4 regions of the Mycobacterium sp. IDUB_21 genome follow, and region 1 is predicted to be linked to each of the others. Evidence: predicted binding sites of a transcription regulator. Region 1 holds the regulator's gene; each other region holds the start of a gene.
The links. The regulator LexA, encoded in region 1, represses DNA repair genes until DNA is damaged. The targets are predictions, from matches to a motif close to CGAACANNTGTTCG.
Positions count from the first base shown of each region.

Region 2: a site for LexA is predicted at 2,614-2,627, ahead of ACZYY4_RS02730 (error-prone DNA polymerase). Genes of this name have one in related genera too.
Region 3: a site for LexA is predicted at 3,120-3,133, ahead of ACZYY4_RS01665 (HNH endonuclease signature motif containing protein). Genes of this name have one in related genera too.
Region 4: a site for LexA is predicted at 3,020-3,033, ahead of cofD (2-phospho-L-lactate transferase). Genes of this name have one in related genera too.

Region 1 covers NZ_JBVAXQ010000018.1:63,104-67,691, reverse strand. Annotated here, with positions in the region: gene nrdR (transcriptional regulator NrdR) at 1-415, opposite strand, end outside; gene ACZYY4_RS21380 (LysM peptidoglycan-binding domain-containing protein) at 560-1,060, opposite strand; gene lexA (transcriptional repressor LexA) at 1,294-1,983, shown strand; gene folE (GTP cyclohydrolase I FolE) at 2,008-2,613, opposite strand; gene ACZYY4_RS21365 (helix-turn-helix transcriptional regulator) at 2,704-3,378, shown strand; gene ACZYY4_RS21360 (NAD(P)H-dependent flavin oxidoreductase) at 3,375-4,358, shown strand; gene ACZYY4_RS21355 (nuclear transport factor 2 family protein) at 4,386-4,588, shown strand, end outside.
Region 2 covers NZ_JBVAXQ010000001.1:558,564-563,151, reverse strand. Annotated here, with positions in the region: gene ACZYY4_RS02730 (error-prone DNA polymerase) at 1-2,599, opposite strand, end outside; gene ACZYY4_RS02725 (MmpS family transport accessory protein) at 2,713-3,144, shown strand; gene ACZYY4_RS02720 (MMPL/RND family transporter) at 3,141-4,588, shown strand, end outside.
Region 3 covers NZ_JBVAXQ010000001.1:341,864-346,451, reverse strand. Annotated here, with positions in the region: gene ACZYY4_RS01680 (class I adenylate-forming enzyme family protein) at 1-54, shown strand, start outside; gene ACZYY4_RS01675 (class I adenylate-forming enzyme family protein) at 47-1,567, shown strand; gene ACZYY4_RS01670 (PE-PPE domain-containing protein) at 1,628-2,950, shown strand; gene ACZYY4_RS01665 (HNH endonuclease signature motif containing protein) at 3,147-4,553, shown strand.
Region 4 covers NZ_JBVAXQ010000003.1:135,947-140,534, forward strand. Annotated here, with positions in the region: gene ACZYY4_RS05935 (NUDIX hydrolase) at 1-424, opposite strand, end outside; gene ACZYY4_RS05940 (coenzyme F420-0:L-glutamate ligase) at 421-1,761, opposite strand; gene cofD (2-phospho-L-lactate transferase) at 1,758-2,756, opposite strand; gene ACZYY4_RS05950 (WhiB family transcriptional regulator) at 3,130-3,489, shown strand; gene ACZYY4_RS05955 (metallopeptidase family protein) at 3,521-3,976, opposite strand; gene ACZYY4_RS05960 (DUF3499 domain-containing protein) at 4,068-4,517, shown strand; gene ACZYY4_RS05965 (phosphomannomutase/phosphoglucomutase) at 4,576-4,588, shown strand, end outside.

The sequences.
Region 1 (4,588 bases):
GCTCGAAATCGGCCGCCGAGGAGAACGAGCGGTACACCGAGGCGAATCGCAGGTAGGCCACTTCGTCGAGTTCGCGCAGCGGGCCGAGAATCGCCAAACCCACCTCGTTGCTGGGGATCTCCGGTGAACCCGCCGCGCGCACAGCGTCTTCCACCTGCTGGGCCAACAGGTTGAGCGCATCGTCGTCGACCTGCCGGCCCTGACAGGCCCGGCGCACCCCGCTGATGACCTTCTCCCGACTGAACGGCTCGGTGACGCCGCTGCGTTTGACCACGGCCAGCACCGCACTCTCCACAGTGGAGAAGCGTCGGCCGCATTCCGGGCAGGAACGTCGGCGGCGGATGGCCTGACCTTCGTCGGTTTCGCGGGAATCCACCACCCGAGAGTCTGGATGGCGACAAAACGGGCAGTGCATGGCCGCTCCTTCGCCGTGCCGAGAGCCGGGCACCTGCAATAGCTGAGGCGACCCGGACCACTGGGACAACTGAGAGCGTACCTGCGCGAGCACCGGGCGGCGCGTCGTAGTAGCCGCGGCCAGCGGCCGGCCGGACATCGACATTCAGCCGATCGGGGCGATCAGCGTCTGGCCGGCGTCCAGTGCCACCGATTCCAGCTGGTTGAGCTCGCGGATCCGATCGACGACCTGGCCGTTCGGCGCGTCGGGAGCGACCCGGGCCGCCAGATGCTGCAGGTTCTCACCGCTCTGGACCCGCACCACGCCCAACTGATCGGGCACTACCGGCTGACCGCCGGCCGCCGCGGCACCGAACTGGGCCACCAGCCCGAGCCATATCGTGATGCCCGCGGCGAGCAGGGCGAGCACGACGGTGGTCGCTGGTGTGATGGGCTTGGCGGGCTGTGGCCGATGAGCAGTGCGCGACATCAGTACGCCGCTGCCGCGGTGCCGCAGCGCCGCGCCGTCGGGTCGCGATCGCACGAGTCGGGCGGGGCGGGTGTGGACCGCACACGCACGGCCCGACGTGCCGGGGCCGCGGCGGGTCCGGACTCGCTCGGACCCAGCCGGGTCGAACGTCGGAGCGGTCGTGTCGATGAGCATCATGTGCGGTTCTCCTCACTCGCGTCGGCGACCGGTGTTCGCTCGACTGTTCGAATCATAATCGATTGTATGTTCGATATCCGAACATGTGATCGATTTATTGTCGAAAACGTTAGCGAAGCCCTCCGACAACAAGGGGTCACCAGGGCGTCGCCGGCGTCCGACTTCGAACGCGCGCGCGACACACCTCGAACACATGTTTGATTAATCGCGAGCAGGCGACTACATTCGCCCCTATGAGCGACAGCAGCACGACCGCAACCCGGGGACCTGCACCTGATTCACCGCTTACCGCCCGGCAGCGCACCATTCTGGACGTCATCCGCGCTTCGGTGAATGACCGGGGCTACCCACCGAGCATCCGCGAGATCGGCGACGCCGTGGGGCTGACGTCGACCTCCTCGGTCGCCCACCAGCTGCGCACACTGGAACGCAAGGGCTATCTGAGGCGCGACCCCAATCGGCCGCGCGCCGTCGACGTCCGCGGCGCGGACGAGTCGGCCGCCGCCGCCGCGCCGCGCACCGACTTGGCCGGCTCGGACGCGCTGCCCGAACCCGCCTTCGTACCGGTTCTGGGCCGGATCGCTGCGGGCGGGCCGATCCTCGCCGAGGAAGCGGTCGAGGATGTCTTCCCACTCCCCCGCGAATTGGTGGGTGAGGGCGAGCTGTTCCTGCTCAAGGTCGTCGGTGAGTCGATGGTGGATGCCGCGATCTGCGACGGGGACTGGGTGGTGGTGCGCCAGCAGAATGTCGCCGACAACGGCGACATCGTGGCCGCGATGATCGATGGGGAAGCCACCGTCAAGACCTTCAAACGCACCAGCGGTCAGGTCTGGCTGATGCCGCACAACCCCGTTTTCGACCCTATTCCGGGCAATGACGCGGTAGTGATGGGCAAGGTGGTCACCGTAATCCGCAAGGTCTGACGGACGGTTCGGGGCGGCTACCGCCTACCGGGTGCCGCCGAAGCCGGTAAGTGAGAAGAACTCCTGGCGGGAGCGCGCATCGGTTCGCAGGGTGCCCAGCAGGGTCGAAGTGACGGTGATCGACCCGGTGGCATATACGCCGCGCAACGTCATGCAGGTGTGCTCGGCGCTCATCACCACTCCGACGGCACGCGGCTGCAGTTGTTCGGTGAGCCAGTCGGCCACCTGCTTGGTGAGGCGTTCCTGCACCTGGGGCCGGGCAGCGAAGTAGTCGACAATCCGGGCCAGCTTCGACAGACCCACGATGCGGTCGCCGGGCAGGTAGCCGACACAGGCGGTTCCGGTGAACGGCAACAGATGGTGCTCGCAGACCGACCGGAACGGGATGTCGCGGACCAGCACCAGTTCGTCGTAACCCTCGTCGTTGGGGAAGGTGGTGGCCTCGAAGGGCTTCGGGGTGAACATCTCGGCATAGGCGCGCGCCATCCGGCGCGGGGTGTCCCGAAGTCCCTCGTCGGTGGTGGAGATGCCCAGCGCATGCAGCAGTGCCGCGGCTGCCTGTTCTGCGGCGTCGAGATCCGGCACCGGGCGACCGACGTCGCACAGGTCCGCGTACATGGCTACCGACATCTCAATCTCCCCTATCGACAGTCAGTGTTGTGTTTAGATTGGCGGCATTCGGCCCTATTTGTCAAACTTTTTTGGTGTTACATTGGGGCCATGAGCTCCCCTTCCTGCGGCGGTCTGGATCCGTTGGCCGGGTTGAGCAGTCTGGACGACCCGGTCCGGCGACGTCTGTATCAGTACGTCGCGTCGTGCGACGAACCGGTGGCCCGGGAGGACGCCGCGGCCGCCGCGGGAATCAGCCGCACCCTGGCGGCCTACCACCTCGACAAACTCGCCGAGGCCGGGATCCTGTCGGTGAGTTATGCCCGCCCCGCCGGCCGGTCCGGGCCCGGTGCCGGGCGCCCCGCCAAGCGCTATGCCCGCACCCGAGACGAGCTGTCGGTGAGCGTCCCGCCGCGCAACTATCGCTTGCTGGCAGACCTACTGGTCACCGCGCTGGCCGGCGATGACGCCGGCGCCGTGCGCTCCGCGATCTCGGCGGCTGCCCGCCGGGCCGGCCGGGCCGGAGCATCCGAGCACGGTGTCTTAGAGGCGCTCTACGAATTCGGCTACGAACCTGCGGTCACCGCCGACGGGGACATCGAGCTGCGAAACTGTCCCTTCGAACGTCTGGCCCGCCAGTACACCGAGGCGGTGTGCGGGCTCAATCTGCAACTGATCCAGGGCATGTTGGAAGGTGTCGGCGAGCCGCCGCGGCGGGCAGCGCTGACTCCGTCTGAGCGACGGTGCTGTGTCACGGTCCGAGCATCAGGAGGTGGGCGCCGGTGACCCTGCTGGAGTCGTTGGGACTGGACGCCCCGGTCGTGCAGGCCGGGATGGGCGGCGGCGTGGCCGGAGCGGAGTTGGCCGGCGCGGTGTCGGCGGCCGGGGGGCTGGGCACCGTCGGGCTGAGCGATCCGCGCCGATTCGCAGCAGAGCTGCGTCGCGCTGTGACGCTGGCCGGTGGCCGTCCGGTGGCCGCCAATCTACTGGTGCCGTTCACCCGCCACGCCCATATCGACGCCTGCATCGCGGCCGGTGCCGCCCTGGTCGTGTTCCACGACGGGGCTCCCGCACGCTGGATCGCGGCGCTGCGGACCGCACGAATCCCGGTGCTGTGCACCGCCGGTGATGCCGCGCAGACCCGTCGGGCGCTGGCTGCCGGCGCCGATGGCCTGGTGGCGCAGGGCGTCGAGGCCGGCGGCCATCTGGTGGCCGACCGGCCGCTCGCGGTCACGTTGCCGGAGGTGCTTGAGGCCGCGGGCGGAGCCCCGGTGCTGGCCGCCGGCGGGGTGGCCGACGCCGACGACGTGCGGGCACTGCTGGCGGCCGGGGCCGCCGGGGCGGTTGCCGGGACCCGATTCCTGCTCACCGAGGAGTCGGGCGCGCATCCCGACTACAAGCAGCGGGTGCTGGGCGCGCAGCGAACCATCCGCACCATGTTGTTCGGGGTGGGCTGGCCGCTGGCGCACCGGGTCGTCCCGAACGCACTCACCGAACGCTGGTGTGCACGAGACGAACTCGGCCCGCCAGCGGTGCGGGCATTCAATCGGATCGGTGCACCGCTGGGGCGACTGATGCCGGTGGGCGCGCTGGGCACGATCCTCGCGATGCAGCGGGTGTCGGTGCCGCTCTACACCCCGGCGCTGCCCCTGGCCGGGATGGATCCGGCCGCCGTCGACCGGTCAGCGCTCTACGCCGGCGAGACGATCCACCGCATCCACGACATCGTTCCGGCCGCCGAGGCCGTGGCACGGCTGAAACCGTGACGGCCCGAATCGCCAAGGGAGGACACCATGTTCGCGCCCTGCCCACCTTTCGACGAGCAGTCGGCACGACATAAGGTCCGGGCCGCCGAGGACGCCTGGAACACCCGGGATCCCGAACGGGTCGGGCTGGCATACACCGACGACTCGGTATGGCGTAACCGCGACGAGTTCGTCACCGGGCGTGCCGAGATCGTAGCGTTCCTACAACGCAAGTGGGCCCGCGAACGCGA
Region 2 (4,588 bases), on a different contig from region 1:
TCCCGGCTTCGGCCAGCGTGGCGTGCGCCAGGCTGGCGTTGACACACGGGCCGTGCACGACGACCCCGTGCCGGCGGGCGTCGGCGACCAGCGACTGCGGCGAATAGAAGCCCATCGGTTGCGCCCGTAGCAGTGCGGCGCAGAACGCCGCCGGGTGGTGCAGCTTGAACCAGGCCGAGTAGAACACCAGCGACGCAAAGCTCATCGCGTGACTCTCCGGAAACCCGTAGTTGGCGAAGGCTTCCAGTTTTTCGTAGATCCGATCGGCCACCGCGCCGGTGATGCCGTGACACTGCGCCATGCCGTCGTAGAACCGGTCTCGCAGCCGACGCATTCGCTCCGGAGACCGCTTGGAGCCCATCGCGCGCCGCAACTGGTCGGCTTCTCCCGCGGTGAATCCGGCGCAGTCCACCGCGAGGGTCATCAGTTGTTCCTGAAACAATGGAATTCCCAAGGTTTTTCGCAGCGCCCGTTCCATGCACGGATGCTCGTAGCTCACCGGGTCGATGCCGTTGCGGCGGCGAATGTAGGGATGCACCGACCCGCCCTGGATCGGCCCGGGGCGGATCAGCGCCACTTCCACCACCAGGTCGTAGAACACCCGCGGGCGCAGCCGCGGCAGAGTGGCCATCTGCGCGCGCGACTCCACCTGGAACACCCCGACCGAGTCGGCGCGGGTCAACATCTCATACACCGCCGGTTCGGACAGATCGATCGCGGCCAGGTCCACCGAAATCCCCTGGTGTTCGGCCACCAGGTCGATCGCGTAATGCAGCGCGGAGAGCATGCCCAGTCCCAGCAGGTCGAACTTCACCAAACCGATTGCCGCACAGTCGTCTTTGTCCCACTGCAGCACACTGCGACCGGGCATCCGCGCCCATCCCACCGGACACACGTCGGCGATCGGCCGGTCACAGATCACCATGCCGCCGGAGTGGATTCCCAGATGTCTTGGCAGGTCGGCGATCTGGTCGGCCAGGTCGATCACCGGCCCGGGGATACCCTGGGTGTCAGCGTCGTCGGCGTGTTTCAATGCACCCCACCGGCCCAGCTGCTTACTCCAGGCGTCCTGCTGCCCCGGTGAGTAACCCAGCGCGCGGGCCATGTCCCGCACGGCGCTGCGGCCCCGGTAGGTGATGACGTTGGCGACCTGGGCGGCGTGGTTGCGGCCGTATTTGTCGTAGACGTACTGGATCACCTCTTCGCGCCGGTCCGACTCGATGTCGATGTCGATGTCGGGCGGGCCGTCGCGGGCCGGGGACAGGAACCGCTCGAACAGCAGCTCATTGGCCACCGGATCCACCGCGGTGACACCGAGGGCGTAGCAGACCGCGGAGTTGGCCGCCGATCCCCTGCCCTGACACAGGATGTCGCTTTCCCGGCAGAACCGGGTGATGTCGTGCACCACCAGGAAGTACCCCGGAAACCCCAGCTGGGATATGACTTCCAGTTCACGCTCGATCTGGGCATAGGCTTTGCGGTTCTGCGGCCCCCGGCCGGGCGGGCCGTAGCGCTGTTCGGCGCCGGCCAGGGTCAGCCGTCGCAGCCAGCTGCCCTCGGTGTGTCCGTCCGGGACACGAAACGGCGGCAGCTGCGGGGCGATCAGCGCCAGTGAGAACGCGCACTGTTCACCGAGTTCCGCCGCCGCCGGCACCGCCGCCGGGTGTGCCGCGAACAATCGGGTCATCTCCGCGCCGGAACGCAGATGGGCGCCACCCAGCGGAGCCAGCCGGCCGGCGGCGGCATCCAGGGACTGCCGGGCCCGGATCGCCCCCATCGCCATCGCCAGCCGGCCCCGGTTCGGCCCGGCGAAATGCGCTGCGGTGGTGGCCACCAACGAAACCCCGAACCGGGGCGCCAGTGCAGCCAGTGCCGCGTTGCGCTCGTCGTCGCAGGGATCGCCGTGCCGGGTCAGCTCGACACTGACCCGCGCGGCGCCGAACCGGTCCACCAGGTCGGCCAGCGCGGTGGCGGCCGCATCCGGGCCGCCGTCAGCCAGCGCGTGGCGGACATGACCCTTGCGGCATCCGGTCAGGATGTGCCAGTGTCCGCCCGCCGCGTCGGCCAGCGCGTCGAGATCGAAACGCGGCCTGCCCTTTTCGCCGGCCAGGTGCGCGGCGGCGATCTGCCGTGACAACCGCCGGTAACCCTCCGGGCCGCGGGCCAGCACCAGCAGGTGCGGGCCGGGCGGGTCCGGGTCGTCGGTGCGGGCCACCCGGCCCAAGGACAGTTCAGCGCCGAAGACGGTGGCGATCTCCCGTCCCTCGGCGGCCAGCTCGGCGGCCGCCTCGGCGAACCGCACCACTCCGTACAAACCGTCGTGGTCGGTCAGCGCGATCGCCCGCAGGCCCAGCCGGGCGGCCTCGACGACCAGCTCCGCCGGGGTGCTGGCCCCATCCAGGAAGCTGTACGCCGAGTGCGCGTGCAACTCGGCATAAGGCGGGGAAGGCAGGGAAGGCACCGTCGGGCGCGGCCCAGGCCGCACTGCCGACAGGCCACGCTCAGCCGACACACCGGCCGCGCCAGGGGTGTGACGAGGCTTACCATCGAGCACCCGCTCCATCTCCGCCCAGCTCGGCGGCCCGCTGCCCCAGCCCACACCCGTCAAGATATCGAACATACGTGCGAAACACTTAAGTTGGGTGTGAAAAAGAACTTTGATGCACTAATCTGTGTCAGATTCCGGCACGATGCGAAGGGGCCACTGCTTTCATGTTCGGCGTTCTCAGACGCGCCTGGTTGCCGTTGCTCATCGTGATGGTTCTCTTGGTGGGGGGTTTCACGGTGCAGCGGGTTCGCGGCTATTTCGGCGCCGACGACAGCGGCAACGGGACCGTTCCGTTCGAGGACACCAAGCCGTTTCACCCCAAGGTCGTGGTCTACGACATCTTCAGCCCGGACGGGACCTACGCCGACATCAACTATCTGGACTTGGACGCCACGCCGCAGCGCGTCGACGGTGCCAGCCTGCCGTGGTCGCTGACCCTGTCGACCACCAACCCTGCGGTGAGCCCCAACATCGTCGCGCAGGGTGACGGCACCACCATCGGCTGCCGGGTCACCATCGACGGCGTGGTCAAAGAGGAACGAATCGCCAACGGCCCCGTGAGCGCCCAGACCTTCTGCATTGTGAAATCCGCATGAGCAAACACATCAGTGACCCCGCGCCTGACGCCCCGACCGACACGATGCCGGCCGTAAAGCCGCCGCACCGCGGCGGCATCCCGGCGTGGATCCGCCGGCTGGCGGTGCCGATCATCCTGGTCTGGCTGGGGCTCACAGTGGTGGTGAACGTCATCGTGCCGCAGCTCGACGAAGTCGGGAAGATGCGCGCGGTGTCGATGGCCCCCGCGGACGCTCCGTCGATGGTCGCGATGAAGCGCATCGGCAAGGTGTTCGACGAGTTCAAGTCGGACAGCTCGGGGATGGTGGTGCTCGAAGGCGACCAGCCACTCGGCGACGATGCGCACAAGTATTACGACGAACTGGTCACCAAGATGGAGGCCGACCACACCCACATCGAGCATATCCAGGACTTCTGGAGTGACCCGCTGACCGCGGCGGGCTCGCAGAGCCCGGACGGCAAAGCCGCCTACGTTCAGGTGTATCTGGCCGGCAACATGGGCGAGACCCTGGCCAACGAATCGGTCGAGGCCGTCCAGCAGATCATCGCCAACACCCCGGCGCCCGAAGGGGTGCACGCCTACGTCACCGGCGGGTCCGCCCTCAACGCCGACCAGCACATCGCCGGCGACAGAAGCCTGAAGATCATCACCGCGCTGACGTTCGTGGTGATCATCACGATGCTGCTGAGCATCTACCGATCCATCGGCACGGTGCTGCTGGTGCTGGGCATGGTGGTGTTCGAGTTGAGCGCCGCCCGCGGCATGGTGGCCGTGCTCGGCTTCTACGACATCATCGGCCTGTCGACGTTCGCGGTGAACCTGCTGGTGACGCTGGCGATTGCCGCCTCGACGGACTATGCGATCTTCCTGCTCGGCCGATATCAGGAGGCCCGATCCCTCGGCGAGGACAAGGAGTCGGCCTTCTACACCATGTATCACGGCACCGCGCACGTGATCCTGGGTTCGGGGCTGACCATCTCCGGGGCGACCTTCTGCCTGCACTTCACCCGGCTGCCCTACTTCCGCTCGCTGGGCATCCCGCTGTCGATCGGCATGCTGGTGGTGACCTTCGCGGCCCTGACCTTCGGGGCCGCAGTGGTGACGGTGGCCAGCCGTTTCGGGATGCTGGAGCCCAAGCGGGCGATGCGGATCCGCAGCTGGCGGCGGCTCGGCGCGCTGATCGTGCGCTGGCCCGGGGCGGTGCTGGTGGCCACCACGGCGGTCTGCCTGGTCGGGCTGCTCACCCTCCCCGGTTACCAGCCCAGCTACAACGACCGGCAGTTCCTGCCGGCCGACATCCCCGCCAACGTCGGCTTCGCGGCCGCCGACCGGCACTTCTCCCAGGCCCGGATGAACCCGGAGCTGTTGATGATCGAGTCCGACCACGACATGCGCAACCCGGCCGACTTCCTGATCATCAACCGAATCGCCAAGCGGGTGTTCGAGGTGCCGGGCATCGGCCG
Region 3 (4,588 bases), on a different contig from region 1:
CTCTCCAGCGGCAAGGTCGACCTGCGTGGACTGGCAAAGGTGTTCGATGAGTGAGACTCTGACCATCGACACGCTGGTCCGTGCCCAGGCCACCAATGGAGCCAAGCCGGCGGTCATCGATCCGGTCAACCGGATCAGCTACTCCGACCTCGACGCGTCGTCTCGGGAACTGGCCGCGGTCTTGGTGCAAGCCGGCGTCGGCAAGGGCACTCGGGTCGGGCTGATCATGCCCAACGGTGTCGACTGGGTGCGCACCGCGATCGCGTTGACCCGCGTCGGCGCGGTGCTGGTTCCACTGAGCACTCTGCTCACCGAACCGGAGCTGGCCGCCCAGTTGCGCGTCGCCGCCGTGCAGTTCCTGATCGGTGTCGAGGAGTTCCGCGGACGCCGTTACCTCGACGACCTGCCCGGGAACCTGCCCGCGCTGCAACATGTCTGGACCGCAGACCAGTTGGCGTCCAGCGCCGCGGACGCCGGCCCGGCTCGGATAATCGATCCGCTGGCCGCGAGCGTCACGCCCGCCGACCCGCTGGTGATCATGTTCACCTCGGGCAGCAGCGGCCCGCCGAAGGGGGTGCTGCACTCGCACGGCAGCGCATTGGGCGCCGTGCGCGCCGGTCTGGCTGCCCGCTGCATCGATGCCGACACCCGGCTGTATCTGCCGATGCCGTTCTTCTGGGTGGGCGGCTTCGGCGGCGGCGTGCTGTCGGCGCTGCTGGCCGGGGCGACCCTGGTCACCGAAGGGATCCCGAAACCGGAGACCACGTGCAGGCTGCTGGAATCCGCACGGGTCACACTGTTTCGCGGCTGGCCGGATCAGGCCGAGAATCTGGCCCGGCATCGCGGCGACACCGACCTGTCGGCCTTGCGTCCCGGCAGCCTGGAAGCGCTGCTTCTTCCGGAGCTGCGCGCCGAGCCCGGGGCGCGGGCCAACCTGTTCGGGATGACCGAGTCGTTCGGACCCTACTGCGGCTATGCCGCCGACACCGACATGCCGCGATCGGCCTGGGGGAGCTGCGGAAAACCGTTCGCCGGCATGGAGGTTCGGATCGTCGACCTCGACACCGGTGTCGAGGTACCGGTCGGGACGATCGGGATGATCCAGCTACGCGGACCGCACATCCTGCGCGGCATCTGCCGGCGCAGTCGCGAAGACACGTTCACCGTCGACGGCTTCTACCCCACCGGCGATCTGGGCCGCCTCGACGACGACGGGTTCCTGTTCTACCACGGCAGATCCGACGACATGTTCAAGGTCAGTGGCGCCACGGTGTACCCGAGCGAGGTCGAGAAGGCGCTGCGGGCCATCGGCGGCGTCGCAGCCGCGTTCGTCACCAACGTGCCCGACGCGGGACGCGACCGGGTGGGGGCGATGGTCGCCGGCGACGCGCTCACCGTCGAAGAGCTGCGGGAGAAATCCCGCGCCCTGCTGAGCTCGTTCAAGGTGCCGACGGTGTGGCTGCTGGTTGAGAATGCCGACGCCGTTCCGCGCGGGTCGACCGGCAAAGTCGACAAGCGGCGACTGCGAGAGATGTTGACGGATGCGAGCAACCAAAAGCACCATTAAGCGGAACGCTTATGCAAGTATCGGTTTCGCTGTTACGTGTTGCCTATCTTGGGGGGCGTCGTGGCCCGTAATCGGAGTGTCGGCCGGCTAGCGCTGTTCGCCACCGCGTTGCTGGTGCCGACGTGGTCGGCGTTGGCAGCGGCGACCATCGTCCCCCCGGCCTCTCGGGCGGACGGCTCTGACGCCACGCTCAATGCGTTGATCATGGGCGGCACCGGCATGCCGACGCCGAGTCAGGCGTGGCGCGACTCGATCATCACCGACTACATCAACCCCGCCACCGGCGGCGATTACATCCCCGTCCTGGTTCCCACACCCGAATCCTTCGCCAGCACCTCGGTTCCCACCGGGCTGGCTGATCTGCAGGCCGCGATCGCCGCCCAGCAGGCAGCGCAGCCGGGCATTCCGTTCGTCGTCGCGGGTTATTCGCAGAGCGCGATGATCGGGGTTCAGGAGAAGATCCACCTCGGCGAAGTCGCGGCATCTGGGCAGCCGATCCCCGACGTCACGTTCGTACTGCTCGGCTCAGCCGGCCGACCCAATGGCGGCGAGGTGGCGCGGTTCGAGGGCCTGAACATCCCGGGGATGGGCGGCACCTTTCCCGGTGGCGAACCGACCGATCTGGGAATTCCCACCATCGACATCTCCAACCAGTACGACTTTTTCTCCGACTTCCCGCAGTACCCGATCAATCTGGTGGCCGACCTCAATTCCCTCCTCGGCATCGCCTACTCGCACGCGTCCTACGGAATCGGCCCAGTGCCCGGCCTCTCCGCCATCTGGCCTCCGTCGGACCCGATGTCGGGGCCGTACGCCGATGAATACGTCCTCGGCTCATCGGAGATCGTCAAGCAGGTGGAGGGCGACACCACGTTCTACCTGATCCCGTCAACCACCCTCCCGCTGCTGGGCCCGCTGATGAGTTTGGGTGTGCCCCAACCCGTACTCGACATCGTGCAGCCGGCACTGCAGGTGATCGTCGAAGCCGGTTACGACAGATCGGTCCCGTTCGGCGAGCCGACGCCAGCGCAGCTGATCCCGTCGCTGGATCCGCTCACCTTCAGCATCGAGTTCGCCAAAGCCGTCGTCCAAGGCGCCGACAACGCCGCAGCTTTGTTCGGCGTCCAACTGCCGGGATACAGCGAGCTGGAAAGCCTTCTGATGCAAGCGCAGTCATGGTCGGAGGAGAATATCGGCGCGGCCTACCATGACGCCGTGGCGCAGCTCAACGCCGACTTCAACCCATTCACGGCGTTCCTCGCCATCGAAGGTCCCATGGGCGAGGCGATTCAGGACCTGCTGAATGAGACCGGCATTCAACAGGCCGTGATCGACCCGATCCTCGGCTTCATCGGACCGTTCGGCGGCTTGTTCACCAGCTGAGCCGGAAGGTTATGGGCGGAGTTCCAGTGGGACCAGCGTCACTGTGCACATCCAGTTGGCCCGCCTATCAGCGACAAACCAGTAGTCGAATCACGCTGCCGCTAGGCATGTATCGCGGTTGTCCACAGTTGTCGCCCCATCCACAGATGACCCAATCTCACGAGCATTTCGAACAATTGTTCGATATCGTGGTGTCATGTCGATCGCAGACCAGGACCTGCTCCCCGCTGATGCGGCGCGCGCGCAGTTCCTGGCCGACCTCGACCTCATCGACGACGCCCAGCAACGCATGCGCGACACATCCACCGACCTGGTCGGCACCGCATTTCGCGTCGAGGTCGCCGACCGACTGGAAACCCAGGACCGCGTCAACCGCGGCTTGTCGTATCGCATCTTCGGCGAGATCGCCGACCCCGTCGATGACTTCGGCAACCCCGACCTGCCCGCCGGTGTACGCGCCCGCGACCTGCTGTGGCAGCGGCTACGGCTGACCCGAGGCGAGATCACCCGCCGTTTCCGCCTGGCCGCCCGAATCCGGCCCCGCCGCAGCCTCACCGGACCAACCCTGCCCCCCTTACTACCCGAGCTCGCCGCCGCCATCGAATCCGGAGACCTCGGCGAGGACCACATCGCCACCGTCACCCGCGCCCTCGACCACCTACCCTCCAAAGCCACCCCCGCCGACCAGGAACACGCCGAACACCTGTTGGTCGCCAACGCCCGCGAGCATGATGCCCCGTTCGTGGCGGTCGTCGGGCGCGCCATCGCCGACACCATTGCCGAACGCAGCGGCCACTACTGCGACACCGACCGCGCCCGACGTCGCTCCCTGATTCTGGGCCCCCAACAATTCGACGGCATGAGCCGCCTCACCGGCTACCTCGATCCCGCCACCCGCGCCTATCTCGAACCGATCATCGCCGCCGTGCGTCCCGGACACCACCAACCCGATGACCCTGACGCCGGCACACCCCAGCCGGATCTACGCGACGAGGGCCAACGCGCCCACGACGCACTCAAACTCGCTTTGCGCCAGGCGATCGAATCCGGGAAACGCGGCACCCACCGCGGTGTACCGGTCACCGTCATCGTCAATACGACCCTGGCCGAGATCAACCAAGCTGCCCACGCCGTCACCGATCCCACCATCGCGATGCCGGCCCCGGCACGCACCGGCGGCGGCAGCCGACTGCCGATGCGGGATCTGATCCGCATGGCAGCCAACTCGATTCACTACCTGGCGGTCTTCGACGATCACACCAAACGCCCGCTGTACCTGGGCCGTAGCAAACGCATCGCCACCACCGATCACCGCATCATCTGTCACGCGAGAGACCGCGGCTGCACCCGACCCAACTGCACCCAACCCGGCTACCGCTGCGAGGTTCATCATTGCCCGGGCTGGGCGCATGGCGGGCGCACCAACCCCGACGAACTCTGGTTCGCCTGCCCGTGCGACCACAGTGCCGAAACCCGCGGCCACTACACCACCTCTGCCGTCAATGGCCGCCTCGCCTGGACGGACGGCACCACCCCACCGCAGGTCAACCGCGTCCACCATCCGGATGAGTTGCTGGCCGACCCCGATCCGCCCCGGGATTGACACCGCGGGTACGGCCCGCCCAGGCGTATCGAATC
Region 4 (4,588 bases), on a different contig from region 1:
GCGCGCCGGCCGGCGCGTGCGCCACGAACTGCAGGTCCAGATGCCGGGTCGGCACCCCCAGAGAGCACGTCACCGGATGCACGTGCACGGCCGCCAGTTGCGGATCGAGTCGCAGCCCGACGATGCCGGATTCCTCGGTGGCCTCCCGCAGTGCGGCGGCCAGAATGTCGGCGTCGCTGTCCTCGCAGTGCCCGCCGAGTTGCAGCCAGCGGCCGACCCGCGGGTGCAGTGTCAACAGCGCTCGCTGCCCGGTGTGGTCGAGTACCAGTGCCGAGGCCGTGATGTGGCCGGGAACGGATTCGCGGGCACACGCATCGGCGCGGGAGGCCAGAAACGCCAGCACCGCGTGGCGCAGCGCATCCTGCGCGGAATCCGGAGCCGCCCATGCCGCCAGCACCTCGACGGCGGAGGCGTGGGTGCTCACCGACGGACCAGCAGGTCGTCGACGGCGGCCGGCGGCCGAGGCTCGGGTGGCTCGGTGGAGTAGCCGATCGCGATGGCGCCCAACGGTTCCCAGTCAGCCGGCAGATCCAGCTCGGCGCGCACCAACTCAGGCGTGAAGATGGTGGAGCCGATCCAGCAACTTCCCACCCCGCGCACCGCCAGGGCCACCAGCAGTGCCTGCACGGCGGCGCCGGCCGCCACGGTGAACATGGTGTGCTCCGCGGCGGTGCGGGTGGCGTCGGGGTAGTGGTGGGCGCCGTCGGGCACCATGACCGGGATGACGACTTCGGGTGCGTCGTAGAGGATCCGCCCGCGCGACACCCGGGTCTCGACGGCCTCGGGAGACTTGCCGTCGTCGGTGAGGTCGGCACGCCACTGCTGCGCCATCGCATCGAGCAGGCGGGTGCGAACTCCCGGGTTCTGCAGCCAGACGAATCGCACCGGCCGGGTGTGGTGTGGCGCCGGAGCGGTCAGGGCTTCGGCGACGGCGTCGGTGACCAGATCCGCGGGCACCGGCTCGCCGTCGAACGTGCGCACCGAGCGGCGCAGCAGCTGGGCTTGGCGGCGTCCGGTCTCGATGGCCTCGGCGGTGCCCAGCCAGAACAGGTCGTCGGAACCGGAACGCACCAGCGCGGCCGCGGTGGAACCGTCGTCGGGGCTGGACAGGCCGCGCACCACCGCCACCGGAACATCGGTGAGTTTGCCTTTGACCAGGTCGGCAGCCGCGGCGAGTTCGTCGGCGACGGCCACCTCGGTGACGACCAGCTCGTTGCCGTGCCGGTCGACGGCGCCGGCGTAGCCGTTGAGGACGGTCAGGCCCGACGACCCGATCGCGACGTCGATCTGCCCGTTGCGCCAGGCTCTCCCCATCGTGTCGGTGATCAGCACGGCCACGCTGACACCGAGGCGCGCGGCCAGCCCGGCGCGCAGCGTGGCGGCACTGGCGTCGGGATCGACCGGCAGCAGCGCGAGTTCGTCGGAGCCCACGTTGGAGCCGTCCACGCCCGCGGCGGCCTGCACCAGGCCGAGCCGATTCTCGGTGATCCAGGTGCGGCCCTTGCGGGCCAGTACGCGCACCGCTTCGGCCTCGACCAGTTGGCGGCGCAACGCATCACGCGCTTCGGCGTCGTGCGGCGCCGGCACGATGCGGCCCTCACACTTGGACACCACCTTGCTGGTGACGACCACGATGTCGCCGTCGGCCAGCCACGGCGCGGCCTGCGCCAGCGCAGCTGCCAAGTCATCGCCCGGCCGGAATTCGTCCAGGCCGGTGACCGGCAGGATCTCGACCTTGGCGGCGCTGCCGTGTTCGGTCATGTCACGCCCGCGAGAACCAGTCCGGTGCGCACCATCTCGGCCGTCGCCGCCGGGTCGGTCATCAGCAGTGGAGCGCTGCGCACCGTCACGCCGGCCACGCTTCCGGGGGCGGTCTCCTCACCTTCGTGCACCAGCCAGTAGTCCAGGATCCCGGTTCCGCTTCGCGCCCCGTAGTGTTCGCCGACGGCCTGCGACGTGGAATCCACACCGATCACACTCAGGCAGGTGTCGGCCATGCCGCGCAACGGTTTTCCGTCGATGATCGGCGAGTAGCCGACGATCGGTGCCGCCGTGGACCGCAGTGCCGCCCGGATGCCTGGCACGGCCAGGATGGCGCCGATGCTGACCACCGGATTCGACGGGGCCAGCAGCACGATGTCTGCTTCGGCAATGGCCTCGACGGCTTGCGGTGTCGCGTTGGCCTTCTCGGTGCCGACGAACCCGAATCCGTGGGTGGGCACCTCGGCGCGATAGCGCACCCACCACTCCTGGAAGTGGATCGCGCGCTGAGAGTCGTCGTCCGGATCGGTGATGACGACGTGGGTTTCGCAGCTGTCGTCGGTGACGGGCAGCAGCCTCGCGCCCGGTTGCCAGCGCTCACACAGTGCCGCGGTCACCTCCGTCAGCGGATAGCCGGCGCGCAGCGCCTGGGTGCGGACCAGATGCGTGGCCAGGTCGCGGTCGCCGAGACCGAACCAATCCGGTTGCATGCCGTAGCGGGCCAGCTCCTCCATGGCATGCCAGGTTTCGTCGCGGTGACCCCAACCGCGCTCCGGGTCCACCCCGCCGCCCAGGGTGTACATGCAGGTGTCCAGGTCCGGGCAGATGCGCACCCCGTGCATCCAGGCGTCGTCACCGACGTTGACGACCGCGGTCAGCTCGTGGGTGGCACCGTTATCGGAGCCGTCGCCGAACTGGCCCAGACCCAGCAGTTTCTGGACGCCGAGCAGGAACCGGGCACCGCCGACCCCACCGACGAGAACCGTGACCTTCACAGCGCACGACAGTACCTTCGGAGTGAATGCGGCCGGTGTGGCGGACCGCCTTGGGTGGGCGCGCAACAGGCCCGGCAAGACACGCCGAGAGAGCAGTGTGGGCTAGATGACAAGGACTCGCCGGTCTCGGACACGTCCGAAATCGGTCACGGGATGGTAAGGAATTTGGCTATTCCGCTTGACCGGGCCACTCAACCCGTGTCTAATCACATCAGTGTCATTTCCCGGTTGGCCTGCCGATTCTGGTGTCGCAGACCGAGATTCGATCACATGTTCGAATTGAGATGGACAACATCACAATACGGACGCCAGATCAGTATCGCAGCAACAGGTGAGGAGGCGGGGCATGTCCTATGAGCACCTTTGGGGCGTAATGGGGGGGACACCGCACGCCCATACCGGAATGACCACTCCAGCAGAGGCCGAGCCGGCGCCCAGTCGGCCACACCTGAGTCTGGTACCCGAACCCGAGGGCTATGACGAATTCGAGCCGTTCGACCCTGCCTCGGCCACCAATGAGCAATGGCAGGACCGCGCCTTGTGCGCGCAGACCGACCCCGAGGCGTTCTTCCCGGAGAAGGGCGGCTCCACTCGTGAGGCCAAGAAGATCTGCCAGCGGTGCTCGGTGCGCACCGAGTGCCTGGAATACGCGCTCGGGCACGACGAGCGTTTCGGCATCTGGGGTGGTCTGTCCGAGCGTGAGCGCCGGCGCCTCAAGCGCGGCATCATCTGAACGCCGCCGCTGTTGCGGCTATTGGCGCCGCTCAGTCCTCGATCGTCGGGTCGATGACGCCGGGTTCAACGTCCAGGTAGATGGCGACCTGAGCCACCAGAATTTCGTGCAATAAATCCGCGAGTTCCACGCTGTCGTTTGCGCGTTGCTCGATCGGCTTGCGGAACAATAAGATTCGCGCTCGCGTCGGGTTGCCGCGGACATCGACTCCGGCCGGAATCAAACGAGCAAGGGGAATCGGCCCGTCGGCGACCACTTCCGGGGGCCACTGCACGCTGTCAGGATCCTTGGCGGCGATCCGCGGAATCTCATCGACCGCAACGTCGAGCGTCGACAGGCGTTGTTTCCAGCGTTGCTCGATGGGTTCGTAGGCCTCCAGCACCGCCATGTCGAACCGTTCGGCACGGGTTCGCCAACCCGGCACGGTCGGAGGCAACAGCGGGCCGCGGGGTTCGCGGCCGCGCCGAAGGCGGCGGGTGGCGCTCACGGAAGAAGATGGTAACGGTTGCGCATAGGGTGCCGGCCCGTTGCGCGTGTCCGGCGCCGCGGCGGTGCGCGGCCACGATAGCCTCACGGGCGTGAACGTTCCGCGCCGCTGCTGTCGGCCTGCGTGTCCGCACTACGCGGTGGCGACGCTGACGTTCGTCTACTCGGACTCCACCGCCGTGGTTGGACCGCTGGCGACCGCCGCCGAGCCGCATTCGTGGGACCTGTGTTTCAGCCACGCCGGGGGGATCACCGCCCCGCGGGGCTGGGAAGTGGTCCGCCACCCCGGCCCGTGGGTGTCGCCGGAGGAGGACGACCTGATCGCGCTTGCCGAAGCGGTTCGCGAGAGCCAGTCCGGGCAGGCTGGACCTTCTGGGCCGGCCAACGGGTGGTACCCGCAGGCCGCCCCGGCGGATTCCGGTGCCCGGGGCGCACCCTCGGCCACCTCAGGCGGCGCCGTACTGGCGCCGCCCGGTCCACCGGGCAAGAGCAACGGTCGGCGTCGCGGCCACCTGCGCGTGTTACCCGACCCGTCGGACTGATTGCGGGTTCCGGGCTAGGCTTGAGCGTCAAGAGTCCACTTCGTCAGGAGCCCTGTCCATGTCTCGGCCCG